4 regions of the Serratia sp. BNK-23 genome follow, and region 3 is predicted to be linked to each of the others. Evidence: predicted binding sites of a transcription regulator. Region 3 holds the regulator's gene; each other region holds the start of a gene.

The links. The regulator CRP, encoded in region 3, controls carbon source genes, mostly activating them, when cyclic AMP is high. The targets are predictions, from matches to a motif close to ATGTGANNNNNNTCACAT.
Region 1: ACMGF9_RS16030 (ABC-F family ATPase) is a predicted target of CRP. The motif match lies at 1,914-1,931, and genes of this name have one in related genera.
Region 2: ACMGF9_RS06470 (YfcZ/YiiS family protein) is a predicted target of CRP. The motif match lies at 2,578-2,595, and genes of this name have one in related genera.
Region 4: deoC (deoxyribose-phosphate aldolase) is a predicted target of CRP. The motif match lies at 2,380-2,397, and genes of this name have one in related genera.

What each region holds. Positions count from the first base shown of each region.
Region 1 covers NZ_CP179900.1:3,380,649-3,384,447, reverse strand. Annotated here, with positions in the region: gene cynR (transcriptional regulator CynR) at 1-648, shown strand, start outside; gene ACMGF9_RS16045 (hypothetical protein) at 572-1,003, opposite strand; gene ACMGF9_RS16040 (winged helix-turn-helix transcriptional regulator) at 1,062-1,529, opposite strand; gene ACMGF9_RS16035 (tautomerase family protein) at 1,593-1,820, shown strand; gene ACMGF9_RS16030 (ABC-F family ATPase) at 1,957-3,549, shown strand; gene moeB (molybdopterin-synthase adenylyltransferase MoeB) at 3,601-3,799, opposite strand, start outside.
Region 2 covers NZ_CP179900.1:1,367,676-1,371,474, forward strand. Annotated here, with positions in the region: gene ccmI (c-type cytochrome biogenesis protein CcmI) at 1-98, shown strand, start outside; gene mlaA (phospholipid-binding lipoprotein MlaA) at 127-885, shown strand; gene fadL (long-chain fatty acid transporter FadL) at 1,003-2,325, opposite strand; gene ACMGF9_RS06470 (YfcZ/YiiS family protein) at 2,731-3,027, shown strand; gene fadI (acetyl-CoA C-acyltransferase FadI) at 3,225-3,799, shown strand, end outside.
Region 3 covers NZ_CP179900.1:197,501-201,299, forward strand. Annotated here, with positions in the region: gene ACMGF9_RS00860 (YccS/YhfK family putative transporter) at 1-1,504, opposite strand, end outside; gene crp (cAMP-activated global transcriptional regulator CRP) at 1,555-2,187, opposite strand; gene ACMGF9_RS00870 (OsmC family protein) at 2,570-2,977, shown strand; gene ACMGF9_RS00875 (phosphoribulokinase) at 3,015-3,799, opposite strand, start outside.
Region 4 covers NZ_CP179900.1:3,255,350-3,259,148, forward strand. Annotated here, with positions in the region: gene ACMGF9_RS15495 (phosphatase PAP2 family protein) at 3-737, shown strand; gene ybjG (undecaprenyl-diphosphate phosphatase) at 743-1,348, shown strand; gene ACMGF9_RS15505 (hypothetical protein) at 1,385-2,221, opposite strand; gene deoC (deoxyribose-phosphate aldolase) at 2,440-3,120, shown strand; gene deoR (DNA-binding transcriptional repressor DeoR) at 3,273-3,799, shown strand, end outside.

The DNA.
Region 1 (3,799 bases), 1.9 Mb from region 3:
ACCGCCTATCTGGTGGGGCCGACGATCGATGCGTTCTACCGCCGCTACCCGGGGATTACGCTGAGCATTGAGGAGATGGCGCAAGAGCGGATTGAGGCGCTGCTGGCGCAGGATCGGCTGGATCTGGGCATCGCCTTTGAGATGGCGCAGTCGGTGGAGGTGGAAGCGACGCCGTTGTTCAGTGAGACGCTGGAGCTGATGGTCGGCGCCGAACATCCCCTGGCGGCGCGGCGCCGGCCGCTGACGCTGGCGGAATGGCGGCATCTGCCGCTGGCCTTGCTGAGCGGCGACTTCGCCACGCGCCAGTTTATCGATCGCTACTGCACGCAGCTCGGTTTCCGGCCGCTGGTGGCGGTGGAGGCCAATGCGTTGGGCGCTATCGTCGAGATCGTGCGGCGCGGGCAGCTCGCCACGCTGTTGCCGGCCGCCATTGCACGCGAGAACCGGCAGTTGAAAAAAGTGGCGCTGGACAACGCCATGCCGGCTCGGCAGGCGGTGTTGCTGCAGCGCCAAGGCGCTTACCGCAGCGCCGCCGCACAGGCATTTATCGCCGTTTTGCAGCAACAGGGCGTTACGCCAACGCCCCCCAGCGCTGCGTCATCCCCAGCAGATGCACCAGCCCGAAGCCGAGGCAAATCAGCGAGCTGACGATGATAAAGCGTTGGCTGCGGCCGGTGTCGCGCAGGGCGAAAGGGCCGGCGACGCCGCGCAGCAGGTAGATAAAGGTGATGATAAACAGCGCGGGCCGCAGCAGCGGCAGCGGCGCGATCAGGCCCGCGCCGGACAGCGCATACAGCGCCCAAATAAACAGCACCAGCGCGATACCGGCGGTGACGACGGCCGGGAACTTTTTACCCGCTTCCGCCGCCTTAATGAAGCGATCGCCGGCGCCGCACAGCCGATAGCCGCGCGGCCCGGCGGTGATCACCCAAATATGCAGCAGGGCGGCGATGGCGCTCAGCGCAGCGCCGATCAGCAGCGCGGTGTTATAGAGGTGTGGCATGGTTCAGCATCCTTGTCATCAACATGTCTGGCATCAAGCGTAGACCAGAATGGGTAAGTCAGGCCGGGGGGAGCTCAACGGCCGACATTTGCAGCGCGTCTTCAGGCACCACGCGGGCCTGCGCATCGATAAATGCCAGCTGCACCGGCAGCCCGCTGTGTTTATCCACCAGTTGAACGTGGGGGGTGTCATGCAGAATATGCCGGTGGCCCCATGCCATCAGCGCAACCAGGATGGGCCCCAGGCTGCGTCCCTTGTCCGTCAAGACATATTCATGTCGCTCACGCTCGCCCGGCTCCCGGTAAGCGCGTTTGGCCAACAGTTCTTGTTCTACCATGGCATTCAGACGGTTGCTCAACGCCTGGCGCGAAGCGCCGATATTCTCGCGCAGCTCTTCAAAACGGCGAACGCCGTAGAATGATTCGCGCAGGATCAGCAACGTCCAGCGATCGCCAAGCAGGTCCGCGGCCTGCGCCAGCCCGCACAGGGCAAGAGAAACGGTAGGGAGATCGGGAGATTTTGACATGGGCATTTTCCTTCGCTAGTCTAAGTCTTGTTTTTAGACTTATCTATATTCAAGGAGAGTATAATGCCATTTGTTAATGTGCAAACGGTGAAAGGCATGCTGGATGAACGGCAAAAAAGCGAATTGCTGTCCCGCATTACCGATCTGTTGGTGGAGATAGAAGGGCGAGGCGATCCGGCGTTCAGGCAGTCGGTTTGGGTCAGAATCGATGAACATGCGCCCGAACAATGGAGCCTGGGCGGTGTGCAGCCGACGGCGGCGATGATTGCCGCGAAGTTCCCGCCGCGTTAATTCAACTATGCCGCCTGCGAAAAGGATAGGATGCCGCAGGCGCTCAAAATGTCACCGAAACTTCCCGCGATCTCTGTACCCCGTTGTGGCATAATGCGCGCCAAATCACATTCCCTATGTATAAAGAGCGAGCGCTGTGTTAAGCACTAACAACATCACCATGCAGTTCGGCAGTAAGCCGTTGTTTGAAAACATCTCTGTCAAATTCGGCGGCGGCAACCGTTACGGCCTGATCGGCGCCAACGGCTGCGGCAAGTCCACCTTTATGAAAATCCTCGGCGGCGATCTGGCGCCGAGCGGCGGCAACGTGTTCCTCGATCCGAACGAGCGCCTGGGTAAACTGCGTCAGGATCAGTTCGCCTTCGAGCAGTACAGCGTGCTGGATACCGTGATCATGGGCCACACCGAACTGTGGGCGGTGAAGGAAGAGCGCGACCGCATCTACGCCTTGGCGGAGATGAGCGAAGAAGACGGCTATAAAGTGGCCGATCTGGAAGTGGCCTACGGCGAAATGGACGGCTACAGCGCCGAAGCGCGTGCCGGCGAACTGCTGCTCGGCGTTGGCATCCCGGTGGAACAACACTACGGTCCGATGAGCGAAATCGCGCCGGGCTGGAAGCTGCGCGTGCTGCTGGCGCAGGCGCTGTTCTCCGATCCGGAAATCCTGCTGCTCGACGAACCGACCAACAACCTGGACATCGACACCATCCGCTGGCTGGAAAACGTGCTCAACGAGCGCAACAGCACCATGATCATCATCTCGCACGACCGTCACTTCCTGAACATGGTCTGCACCCACATGGCGGATCTGGACTACGGCGAACTGCGCGTTTATCCGGGCAACTACGACGAATACATGACCGCCGCCACCCAGGCGCGCGAGCGTCTGCTGGCGGACAACGCCAAGAAGAAGGCGCAGATCAATGAGCTGCAATCGTTCGTCAGCCGCTTCAGCGCCAACGCCTCCAAATCCAAGCAGGCCACCTCGCGCGCCCGCCAGATCGACAAGATCCAGCTGGAAGAGGTGAAAGCCTCCAGCCGCCAGAACCCGTTCATCCGTTTCGAACAGGACAAGAAGCTGTTCCGTAACGCGCTGGAAGTGGAAGCGCTCACCAAGGGCTTCGACGAAGGCCCGTTGTTCAGCAAGCTGAACCTGATGGTGGAAGTGGGCGAGAAGGTCGCGGTGCTGGGCGCCAACGGTATCGGTAAAACCACCCTGCTGAAAACGCTGGTGGGCGACGCGCAGCCGGACAGCGGTACCGTGAAGTGGTCGGAAAACGCCCGTATCGGTTACTACGCGCAGGATCACGAATACGAGTTCGACGACACCCTGAGCGTGTTCGACTGGATGAGCCAGTGGAAGCAGGAAAAAGACGACGAGCAGGCGGTGCGCAGCGTGCTGGGCCGTCTGCTGTTCAGCCAGGACGACATCAAGAAGAAAGTGAAGGTGCTGTCCGGTGGCGAGAAGGGCCGCATGCTGTTCGGCAAGCTGATGATGCAGCGCCCGAATATTCTGGTGATGGACGAACCGACCAACCACCTGGATATGGAATCCATCGAATCGCTGAACATGGCGCTGGAGATGTACGAAGGCACGCTGATCTTCGTCTCCCACGACCGTGAGTTCGTCAGCTCGCTGGCGACGCGCATTCTGGAAATCACCCCGAACAAGGTGATCGACTTTACCGGCAACTACGAAGACTATCTGCGCAGCCAGGGCATCGTGTAAGCCTCGCGGCAACGCATCAGGGCGGGAATTATCCCGCCCTTTTTTTATCCGTCATTCCCCGCCGCACACCTCGCAGTGCGGATCCTTCGGCAGCTTTATCTCGCGGAACTGCATGCTCATCGCATCGAACATCAACAGTTTGCCGCGCAGCGGTTGACCATAGTCGGCCAACAGCTTGATGGCTTCCATCGCCTGCAGGGTGCCGATAGTGCCGACCAGCGGCGCCATCACGCCCGCTTCGACGCAGGTG
Region 2 (3,799 bases), 1.2 Mb from region 3:
CGCAGCCGGGGGACTGGTTCGGCGAAAGCTCGCTGCAGACATTCAGCGGTAAAGAGCAGGTTAGCGTTCAGATAAACAAGCAGGTCCCTGAAAAATAAGACCGAACGTGTTTTTATGGAGAAAAATATGAACTTTCGCCTGACTGGGGTGGCATTCGCAACGGTATTACTGGTGGGCTGTGCCAGCGCGCCAGACAACGATCCGCAAGGGCGTTCCGATCCGCTGGAAGGATTTAACCGGACGATGTTCGACTTCAACTACAACGTCCTGGATCCTTATATCCTGCGTCCGGTCGCGGTGGCCTGGCGCGACTACGTGCCGATGCCGGCGCGTAACGGCATCAGCAACTTCACCTCCAACCTGGAAGAGCCGGCCAGCATGGTCAACGCCTTCCTCAAGGGCGATCCCTACCGCGGGATGATCCACTTCAACCGTTTCTTCCTGAACACCCTGCTCGGGATGGGCGGCCTGATCGACGTGGCCGGCATGGCCAACCCGAAACTGGCGCGCGAAGAACCGAACCGCTTCGGCAGCACGCTGGGCCATTACGATGTGGGTTACGGCCCGTACGTGATGCTGCCGGGCTACGGCAGCTTCACGCTGCGTGACGAAGGCGGCGACTTTGCGGATACGCTGTATCCGATGCTGAGTTACCTGACCTTCTGGATGTCGGCGGGCAAATGGGTGGTCGAGGGTATTGAAACCCGCGCTCAACTGCTGGATTCCGACGGCCTGCTGCGCAACTCCTCCGATCCTTACATCATGGTGCGCGAAGCTTACTTCCAGCGCCACGATTTCATCGCCAACGGCGGTTCGCTCAAGCCGGAAGAGAACCCGAACGCCAAGGCGATTCAGGGCGAACTGGACGAGATCGACTCGCAGTAACCGCCGGCCTTATGCCCATGAAAACCCGCCGTCTGGCGGGTTTTTTTACGCCCGCGGCGAGCGACAGGCAAAGAAAAAGCGCCCCGCGGGGCGCTTTGGCATCCATCTCAGGCGAGATTAGAAGCGGTAGTTGAAGTTGGCGCCGTACAGCCAGGCCTTGCCTTCGGAGGTGAAGGTGTAAGGACCTTCATTGATGGTGACTTTCTGGCCGTGCATGTAGGACACGCCGACGTCAACCGAGGCGTCTTTGTTGAACGCATAGGTGGTACCGGCACTCAGCCAGAAACGGTCCTGATCCGGAATGGAGATCGAACGGTTTTGGGCAGGCACCGGGCTGTCATCGAAGGCGATACCGGTACGGAAGGTCCAGTTATCGTCGTAGAAGTAGGTGGTGCCCAGCGCGATGCGGTAAGCGTCTTTGAAGCCTTCATGCTTCTGGAACAGCGTCTGGCCGTTGTTGCCGGTGGCTTTCAGCTCCTGGAACTGGCTCCAGCTGGTGTAGGCCAGGCTGTAGTGGATAGCCCACTGCGGCGCCACTTTGTTGTAGCCGGACAGTTCCCACATTTCCGGCAGGTGCAGGCTCAGAGAACCCGGAATGGTGGTGCCGTTGGTGCCCCACGGCAGACCTTTAGAGGCCAGCAACGGGTTGAAGGCTGAAGGCAGGCTGCTTTTGTAATCGCCGTCAAAGTCGATTTTCACTTCTGAGCGATAGGTGAAGCCGTAACGGTTGTTTTCATCCACTTCGTACAGAATACCGGCGTTCCAGCCGAAGCCCCATTCGTCGCCTTTCAGGTGCGAAATCTGGGTATCTGCCGGGATCTGCGAAACCGGGCCGGCCAACTGCGGCGGTAACTGGCCCGATCCGGCGATCAGTTTTGGCAGATCGCCGGCATAGCGCTCGAGTTTGGCCTTGGCATAAACGGCGTCAAAGCCCAGACCGAAGCTGAAGTTCTTGTTCAGGCGATAAGCGCCGCTCAGGTTAAGGTTCAAGGTTTCCAGGTCGGTTTTGCCGCCCATGGAACCCGCCGCGTAACCGTCGTTGTATTCGGTCGCCAAACCGAAGTTGCTGGTGACCGAGCCGCCTACGGCGAATTGATCGTTAATCGGGTGAACATAATGCAGGTTCGGCACCCAGGCGGTCGGCGCGATGTTTTTCGCATCCAGACTGGCGCTGGAAGGGGATTGGCCACTGATATCGACGTCCGGATCGATGAAGACTGCGCCGAAAGAGAGTTCCGGGCGGGTATACATCATCAGCAACGCCGGGTTGCGGCTTGCGGAGGCCGCCGTATCCGCCATGGCGCCTTCGCCAGAATACGAACGTCCTAAACCAGCTGATGAGAACTCATTCAGCTGGAATCCTGCGGCAGACACGTTTGAAGAAATAATTGCCACTGCAGCTGCGAGAGCTGATTTAGTCAATAGGTTTTTCTGGCTCATGACCAAAACCTCATTATGTGTTTATTATTTAAACTATTGTTACACGAAGTAACAAGGAGCGCGGGATTGTAGGGTCCGTTATCGTTCAGACAAATCAGACCAGTGGCTGAAGTATAGGTCTGACCTGTGAAAATGTTGCAAGTTTGTTTTTGAAATATTTCCAACCTGATATCAAAAAAGAGATCTGCTTAACAAAAAGCCAGCGGTAAATAACAAAATTCTTACCATTCCTTAGCAGTCGCTCATTTTTATTTGTGATTTCCATCACTTAAAACACCCAGTAAAAGTAAGTGCTAGTGATTGCCGGCGCGGAAGCGTAAAATACCTGCAGAATTTTGTGGCTTTGTGCCGGTGAGTGAAACGGCAATTTGGGCTGATAACCGAGGCCCTTGAGGAGAACCAATCATGTCAGATGCAATTAATAAATGCAGCGCCCAGGAAACCGCCGCGTGTTGCTGCGTGGATGTCGGCACCGTGATGGATAACACCGATTGCACCGCATCCTACAGCCAGGTGTTCAGTAATCAACACGATGCGGAGGCGATGTTGGCGGCCCTGAGCGAAAAGGCGCGCGCGGTCGAATCCGACCCTTGTGACATCAGCAGTAGCATTAAACCGGTTGACGGCGGCGTGCAATTGGAGGCCGATTTCACCTTCGCCTGCCAGGCGGAAACTCTGATCTTCCAGCTCGGCCTGCGTTAATCCCGACTTTACCCCCGGCGCCGCCTGTTGTGCGCCGGGGATTTCCTTTCCCGTACCCCCTCCCGATAGAAAGTGCGCCTGCTCGCAGTTTTGATCTCTGCCGGTTTGCCAAATGTAACCGTTTGGTTAACAATGACCTCATCAGGTCAGACCTCTTTCTGCCCATTGCGCTGACGTTATTTTCTTCAGGAGCATTTATGAGTAAGGCACTGCCGTTGGTGACCCGTCATGGTGACCGCATTGCGATTGTGAATGGACTGCGTACCCCCTTTGCCAAACAGGCGACCGCCTATCACGGCATTCCGGCGGTGGATTTAGGGAAAACGGCGGTGAGCGAGCTGTTGGCGCGCAGCGGTATCGATCCGCAGCTTATCGAGCAGTTGGTGTTCGGCCAGGTGGTGCAAATGCCCGAGGCGCCGAACATCGCGCGTGAAATCGTGCTGGGCACCGGCATGAGCGTCCATACCGACGCCTACAGCGTGTCGCGCGCCTGCGCCACCAGCTTCCAGGCGATCGCCAACGTGGCGGAGAGCATCATGGCCGGCAGCATCAGCGTCGGCATCGCCGGCGGGGCGGACTCTTCTTCCGTCTTGCCGATCGGCGTCAGCAAGGCGTTGGCGCGCACGTTGGTGGACGTCAACAAGGCGCGCACGCTGTCGCAGCGCCTCAAATTGTTCAGCCGGCTGAAATTCCGCGATCTGATGCCGGTGCCGCCGGCGGTGGCGGAGTATTCCACCGGCCTGCGCATGGGCGATACCGCCGAACAGATGGC
Region 3 (3,799 bases):
AAATGGTGCCGCCGAACGCCAGCACGCAGCCTATCAGCGTATCGATCAGACGCGGCACCAGAAAATGCGAGCCGTTCAGCGCCAGCAGCTGCAGGGTGTAAACCGCCGTGACCGTAAAGCCAATCACCGACAGCCCGTAGTTCTTGCGCGAAACCAGGTAGGCCAGCAGCGTGATCACCAGCATGATGCTCAGCGTTTCTCCTTCCGGCAGCTGCAGCTGCAACAGCCCGGCCGCCAGCAATAGCCCGGCAATCGTGCCCAGCGCACGGTGCTGAATACGCACCCGGGTGGCGTTATACCCGTTTTGGCTCACCAGCATGATGGTGAGCAGGATCCAGTAAGGCTTCGGCAGGTTGAAAACCGCACCCAGGCTGCTGCCGACCGCCAGCGTCACCCCCAGCCGCGCGGCGTTGCGCAGGGCGGTGGATTTGAACGACAGGTAGCTGGCCAGCGCCGGCCAAAACGGCAGGCGGTGCTGGCCGGGCATCAGGTCGCGGCGGTACAGCGGATGCTGGGTGCGCAGCAGGCGAGCGATGCGGCTGAAGTGGTAATAACAAAACTGGCCGACCGGGTTATCGGGATGCTGCGCCGCCATTTTTTCCAGCGCCGCCAGTTCGTGGCTCATGGAGAAGCGCTTCGAATGTTGATGGTAGAGAATATCGTGCGCCACCACGCGCAGCCGGCCGGCGATCACCTGAGCGTTGCGGCGAATGATCGCTTCGGCCTGGCTCTGCTCCACCAGTTTTTGCACCTCCTCCGGCAGATGCAGGCTGACGGTGATGTGCTCCTGCAGATCCATCGCCACCTGAAAGGCGCGCTGCAGGCGCTTTTGTTCGAGGTTGTTGGCGTGCGGCAGGAAATTGAGCTGTTGGTATAAAAGGCTGATCAGATCCATCACCTTTTGTTGGCGTACCAGCAGCGGCGGCAGCGCGGTTTGCGGATCGGTGTGCTGGGTCAGCAACGAGTATTTGGCTTCGAAATAGTCAGCCAGCTCCAGATAGAGCTGGCTGAGAGTCTCGCGCATTGGCTGTTCTTTCCACAGCTTGAACCAGAACCAGGTGAATAAGCCGTACCAGACGGTGCCGATCGCGTACAGCAGTGGCGCCTGCCAGAGGGGTACCGTGCCGGCCGTGCTGAGGGCGAAAATGGCGGCCACCAGCGCCGCTGGCAACAGCCGGGCGTGCAGCGGGCTGATTTCGCCGGTGACGCCAAGCAGCAGCGCCAGGCCCAGCATCAGCGCCGGCAGCGGCACGTGCCACAGCAGTGCCTGTTGCAGCAGCACACTGCTGAAGGCGAACAGCGAGCCGCCGACGATCAGCCGTTTAAAGAAGCGCTTATGCGGCGTGTCCAGACCGGCGATATTGCAGCAGGCGGGCACCAGAGAGAACATCAGGCCGAGCTGCAGCTGGCCAATTAATAAGCCGAACAGCACCGGCAGGCACAACACCAGCGTTTGTCGCAGTGCGTAGTTGATTTCCGGGTGGTAGATCAGGCGGCGCCACATGGCAGAGAGCAGATAAAAAAACGGCGCAGACTGCGCCGTTTCTTCGGGGATTAACGGGTGCCGTAGACGACAATGGTTTTGCCGTGGGCGGAAATCAGGTTTTGATCTTCCAGCATTTTCAGAATACGGCCAACGGTTTCACGCGAGCAGCCGACGATCTGGCCGATCTCCTGACGGGTGATCTTGATCTGCATGCCGTCCGGGTGAGTCATGGCGTCAGGTTGCTTCGCCAGATTCAGCAGGGTTTGCGCGATGCGGCCGGTCACGTCCAGGAAGGCGAGGTTGCCCACTTTTTCGGAGGTGACCTGCAGGCGGCTCGCCATTTGGGCGGACAGACGCATCAGAATGTCCGGATTCACCTGGATCAGCTGGCGGAATTTCTTGTAGGAAATTTCGGCCACTTCACAGGCGGTTTTCGCGCGAACCCAGGCGCTGCGCTCCTGGCCTTCTTCGAACAATCCGAGCTCGCCGATGAAATCCCCCTGGTTGAGGTAGGACAGGATCATCTCTTTACCTTCTTCATCCTTGATCAGCACCGCGACGGAGCCTTTCACGATGTAGTAAAGCGTTTCGGCCTTTTCACCTTGGTGAATCAGCGTACTCTTCGATGGATATTTGTGGATATGGCAATGAGACAGGAACCATTCGAGAGTAGGGTCTGTTTGCGGTTTGCCGAGAACCATTCGCTGTTATCCTCTGTTGTTATCGCTGCCTTGTGTCACAGGGGTCAGAGTTCCCTGTAAAACCCGCCTGTAGCCGCAGTCATGAGCGAGGGCTACCGGCAAGTTTTGAGGCGTGTCATAAAAATACGCTGTCGCTCTAGCATATTAACTTGCCGTAAGCGCTGCAAGCTACATTCTGTTAACATACCGGTAAAGGAGCCTTTCTCTGGGCGTTTCCCTGAAATGCAGTGTCCCGGAAAGATTTATTGCGGCTCTGTTTGTAGCACAGAGTAAGGCGGGTGTCTCGTGTTGTCTCGCTTCAGCATGATTAGCATCAGGTTACGTTGCCTGTTTCTATGCGAAAGCGTACTCTGATTTTAAGAAATCAACCGGAGTGACCAGAATGCAGGCAAGAGTTAAGTGGGTGGAAGGGTTAACGTTTTTGGGTGAATCGGCCTCCGGCCACCAGGTGCTGATGGACGGCAACGCCGGTGATAAAGCGCCCAGCCCGATGGAGATGGTGCTGATGTCGGTGGGCGGCTGCAGCGCGATCGACGTGGTATCCATCTTGCAAAAGGGGCGCAACGACGTGCGCGACTGCGAGGTGAAGCTGACCTCCGAGCGCCGCGAAGAAGCCCCGCGGTTGTTCACCCATATCAACCTGCACTTCATCGTGACCGGCCAGGATCTGACCGACAAGATCGTCGAACGTGCGGTGAACCTGTCGGCGGAGAAATACTGCTCGGTGGCGCTGATGCTCAACAAGGCCGCCACGGTAACCCACAGCTTCGAGATCCGCCAACCGGCGTAATCGAGGCGGAGCGCGGCCGGCGCCGCGCTCAACGCATTTATTCGATCTTCTTGCCTTCCAGCAACCGTTGCACCAGCGGCGCCATAATCAGCTCCATCGCCAGCCCCATTTTGCCGCCCGGCACCACTAACGTATTGATGTGCGAGATAAACGATCCCTGCAGCATCGCCAGCAAGTAGGGGAAGTCGATCTGGTCCAGGCCGCGGAAGTGGATCACCACGAAGCTTTCATCCAGTGAGGGAATGGCCTTGGCGGCGAACGGGTTGGAGGTGTCCACCGTCGGCACGCGCTGGAAGTTGATGTGGGTGCGCGAGAACTGCGGCGTAATGTAGTTGATGTAGTCTTCCATCGAGCGCACCACCGAATCCATCACCGCTTCGCGGGAGTGGCCGCGTTCGCCGGTATCGCGGATCAGCTTCTGGATCCACTCCAGGTTGACGATCGGCACCACGCCGACCAGCAGATCGACGTGTTTGGCCACGTCATGGTGCTCAGTAACCACGCCGCCGTGCAGCCCCTCGTAGAACAGCACGTCGGTCGGCGCCAGCAGCGGCTCCCACGGGGTGAAGGTGCCCGGTACCTGATTGTAGGGCACCGCTTCGTCGTAGGTGTGCAGGTACTTGCGCGAACGGCCGGTGCCGTTTTTGCCGTAGTCGATAAAGCTCTGCTGCAGCAGGCCGAAGTCGTTGGCCTCGGGGCCGAAATAGCTGATGTGTCTGCCCAGATCGCGCGCCTTGCGGATCGCCGCGTCCATTTCCGGCCGGGTATAGCGGTGGAAGCTGTCGCCCTCCAGTTCGGCGGCGCGGATATTGAGCTGCTGGA
Region 4 (3,799 bases), 2.1 Mb from region 3:
GCGTGAATCCAGAATCGTCATTAAATCAATCCTCAACGGCACAGCAAATTAAGACAACTGCCCTTTACTCCCTGCCGACATCCTTTTACCGTTGGCAAGTTTTTGGCCTGCTGATCAGCGGTTTGGTGTTCCTGTGGCTCTCCCGCAACGAACAGCTGGACTGGGCGATCAGCAACTATTGGTACGATGCCGCCAGCGGGCATTTCCCGTGGCAAAACAATTACTGGCTGGATCTGATCAATCACCGTCTGTTGAAGCAGATAGTGATCGTGGGCGCGGTGCTGACGCTGTTTTGGGGCATCTATCGCCGCAGCGCGCGCCTGATTGTCAGCATGCTGCTTCTCGGCATCGGCCCGCTGGTGGTGGGCATTCTCAAGGCCACCAGCGCGCACTCCTGTCCGTGGGATCTGATCGAGTACGGCGGCAAGGCGATGTCCTTCCCGTTGTTCGGCGCGGTACCGGCGCTGCCGGGCCCCGGTCGCTGTTTCCCCGGCGGGCACGCCTCGAGCGGTTTCGCGGTCATGGCGTTGTTTTTCCTGTTTTATCCGCAGCGCCCGCGCCTGGCCTGGTGCTGCTGGTGCGGCGGTATTGCGCTCGGCATGTTGATGGGCTTTGGTCAGATCATGCGCGGCGCACATTTTCTTACCCATAACCTGTGGGCAGGTTGGTGGGTTTGGTTAAGCCAGTTGGCGATTTATTGGATAGTTAGCGGCTATTGGCGCCGCAAGATGAGGTAACGGTTATGGAGCAGTTAAACCATGTTCTTTTCGCCTGGATCAATGCGACCCCGGCATCTCCCGAATGGATGATCGATTTCGCCACCTTTCTGGCGCGCGATCTTATCATTATCGTGCCGCTGCTGATCGTCGGCCTGTGGCTGTGGGGGCCGCGCAGCCAGCTGGTTTCGCAGCGCGAAGTGGTGGCGAAAACCACGATCGCGCTGCTGTTCGCCATGCTTGCCGCCTCCGCTATCGGCGCGCTGCTGCCGCATGAGCGCCCGTTCGTCGCCGGCGTGGGTTATACCTTCCTGGCGCACGTGCCGGACAGTTCGTTCCCCAGCGATCACGGCACCGCCATCTTTACCTTTGCGCTGGCGTTCCTGTTCTGGCACCGGGTCTGGTCCGGCGCGCTGCTGATGATTGTCGCCGTCGGCATCGCCTGGTCACGCGTTTACCTCGGCGTGCACTGGCCGCTGGATATGGTCGGCGGTTTCCTGCTCGGCCTGGTCGGCTGCCTGTTCGCTCAGCTGGTATGGAATCTGTTCGGCGATGTCCTCGCCGACAGGCTGTCGCGCCTGTATCGCTTTCTGTTTGCCTTCGCCATTCGCCGCGGCTGGGTGAAAGAATAACCGCATAACATGACAGGGGCGTTACCGCCCCTGCTTTCACACCACGCCGGTGGTCACGCAAAATGCCCGCGTTTTTCCCGCTCCCAGCATCACTCCCGCCTCCCCTTCCGGCGCGTTCGGCCGACAGTTTGCCGGCTGGATAAAAGCAAGCAGCCGCCTGTTGCCCTGGACAGCGATGCGCCGCAGGCCATAGTTGAATTGCCCGGTGGCAAAACGCGTCACATAGCGGCGGCCTTGCGGCGCCAGCATAAAGAACTCGGCCTGATCCACGTAGCGCGTCAGATCGTCGGAGCACAGCAGTTCCTGCCCGAGCGCCTCTCCCAACAGCGCCGGCGTCGGCAAGTTTTGGCGGAACACCGCGTCGGGAATGCAATCGTAGTTGAGGCGGCACACATAGCGCAGCGGCTGCGGCCGATCGGCCAGGTTGGTAACCTTCATCTCTATGGCGAACTGCGCGCTCTGGGCCGCCAGACGCAGCGCCGGGCCGATGCGCCAACGCCCGCCCAACCGCTCGCCTTCACCGTGCAACGTCAGCTCATCGCCCGCCAGCTGCAGCCACACGCGTTGCATCTGGAGCGGCGCGCCGTCGTGACTCGGCCAGGCGGGACAGAACGCGGCGTCGTCAGCGCGCTTTCTTCCGGCGCCCCGCACGCTGCGGCGGCCCGATTTCAGCGAATGTCCGTCAAACTCGGCGTCCCAGATCGCGAGGCCCTGATACGGCAAAACCGTCAGCGCGCCACGGCAGTTCGCCAGCGTCAGCATCGGCCCGCGTTCTGCGCAGCGATGCGCGCTCACCGCGAAATCCGCGTTACGGAACAGTTCCTGCCGATACGTCCCGAAAGCTTCAGGAGCCAGGTCGATGTTGATCTTCATCTTTTTTCCCTCGACGTTTCGCCCTCGCAGGCCGCGAGCGGCCACTGAAAATGTTATTTAAATAACAAACAACCCTCCTCTAAGTTATACATATAACAGTGAAGTAACTATGATCTCGTCGACATTTTTCAAATCCCGCTAGGTTTATCGACATTGCAATGTTATTATTTTCACATTATCTATCCATGCTCTTTTCTCAACTTCACTAAGGAACCGCGATGACCACCGAAAACATCGATTACGCCAGCTATGTTGACCACACCCTGCTGGCCATGGACGCCACCGAAATGCAGATCGCCAAACTGTGCGAAGAAGCGCAGCAGCACAACTTCTATGCGGTATGCGTCAACTCCGGCTACGTGCCGCTGGCGGCCCAGCTGCTGCAGGAAAGCACGGTGAAAGTCTGCTCGGTAATCGGTTTCCCGCTGGGCGCCGGCCTGACCGTCGCCAAAGCCTTTGAAGCCAAAGCGGCGATCGCCGCCGGCGCGCAAGAGATCGACATGGTGATCAACGTCGGCTGGCTGAAGAGCGGCCTGCTGGACGAAGTGAAAGCCGACATCGCCGCCGTGCGCGAGGTTTGCGCGGCGATCCCGTTGAAGGTAATATTGGAAACCTGCCTGCTCAGCGATGCGCAGATCGTCCAGGTTTGTGAAATGTGTCGCGAACTCGATGTCGCCTTCGTGAAAACCTCCACCGGCTTCAGCACCGGCGGCGCTCGGGAAGAGCACGTCAAACTGATGCGCGAGACCGTGGGCAGCGAAATGGGCGTGAAAGCTTCCGGCGCCGTGCGCGATCGCGCCACCGCCGAGAAGATGATCAACGCCGGCGCCACGCGTATCGGCACCAGCTCCGGCGTCGCCATCGTCTCCGGCGCTCAGGCGGCAGCGGGCAGCTACTGATCGTCGCTATGCCCTGAGGGGCATAGCCAATACACTCCGATGCGGGACAATACGGGCGGTTGATGCGGCCCGATATTGCCCCGCATCGTTCTGTTTAGCGCCGGAAATGCCGGCTCGCCTTTTATCTCTACTACCTGTGGGAAGACGGATCTATGGAAACGCGGCGCGAAGAACGTATCAACCGGTTAGTTCAGGCGTTAAAACGCGCTGACAAGATCCACCTGAAAGAAGCCGCCGTGCTGCTGGGGGTCTCGGAGATGACCATTCGCCGCGATCTGAGCGCCGAACCGGCGGCCGTGGTGTTGCTCGGCGGCTACGTGGTGACCGATCCGCGCAGCAACGGCGTGACCAACTACTTCGTTTCCGATCAAAAAGCCAAACAGGTCACGGAGAAACGGCGCATCGGCCTGCTGGCGGCGCCGCTGATCAATGAAAACGACACGGTGTTTTTCGACTGCGGCACCACCACGCCGGCGATCATCGACGCCATCACCGACGAGCTGGCTTTCACCGCCGTGTGTCATTCGCTGAACACCTTCCTGGCGCTGCAGGACAAACCGAACTGCAAGGTGGTGCTGTGCGGCGGCGAGTTCAAGCCGAACAACTACATCTTTTCCAGCGTCGGCGGCCGCAACGAGCTCGATCACATCTGCCCGAACATCGCCTTTATCTCCGCCGC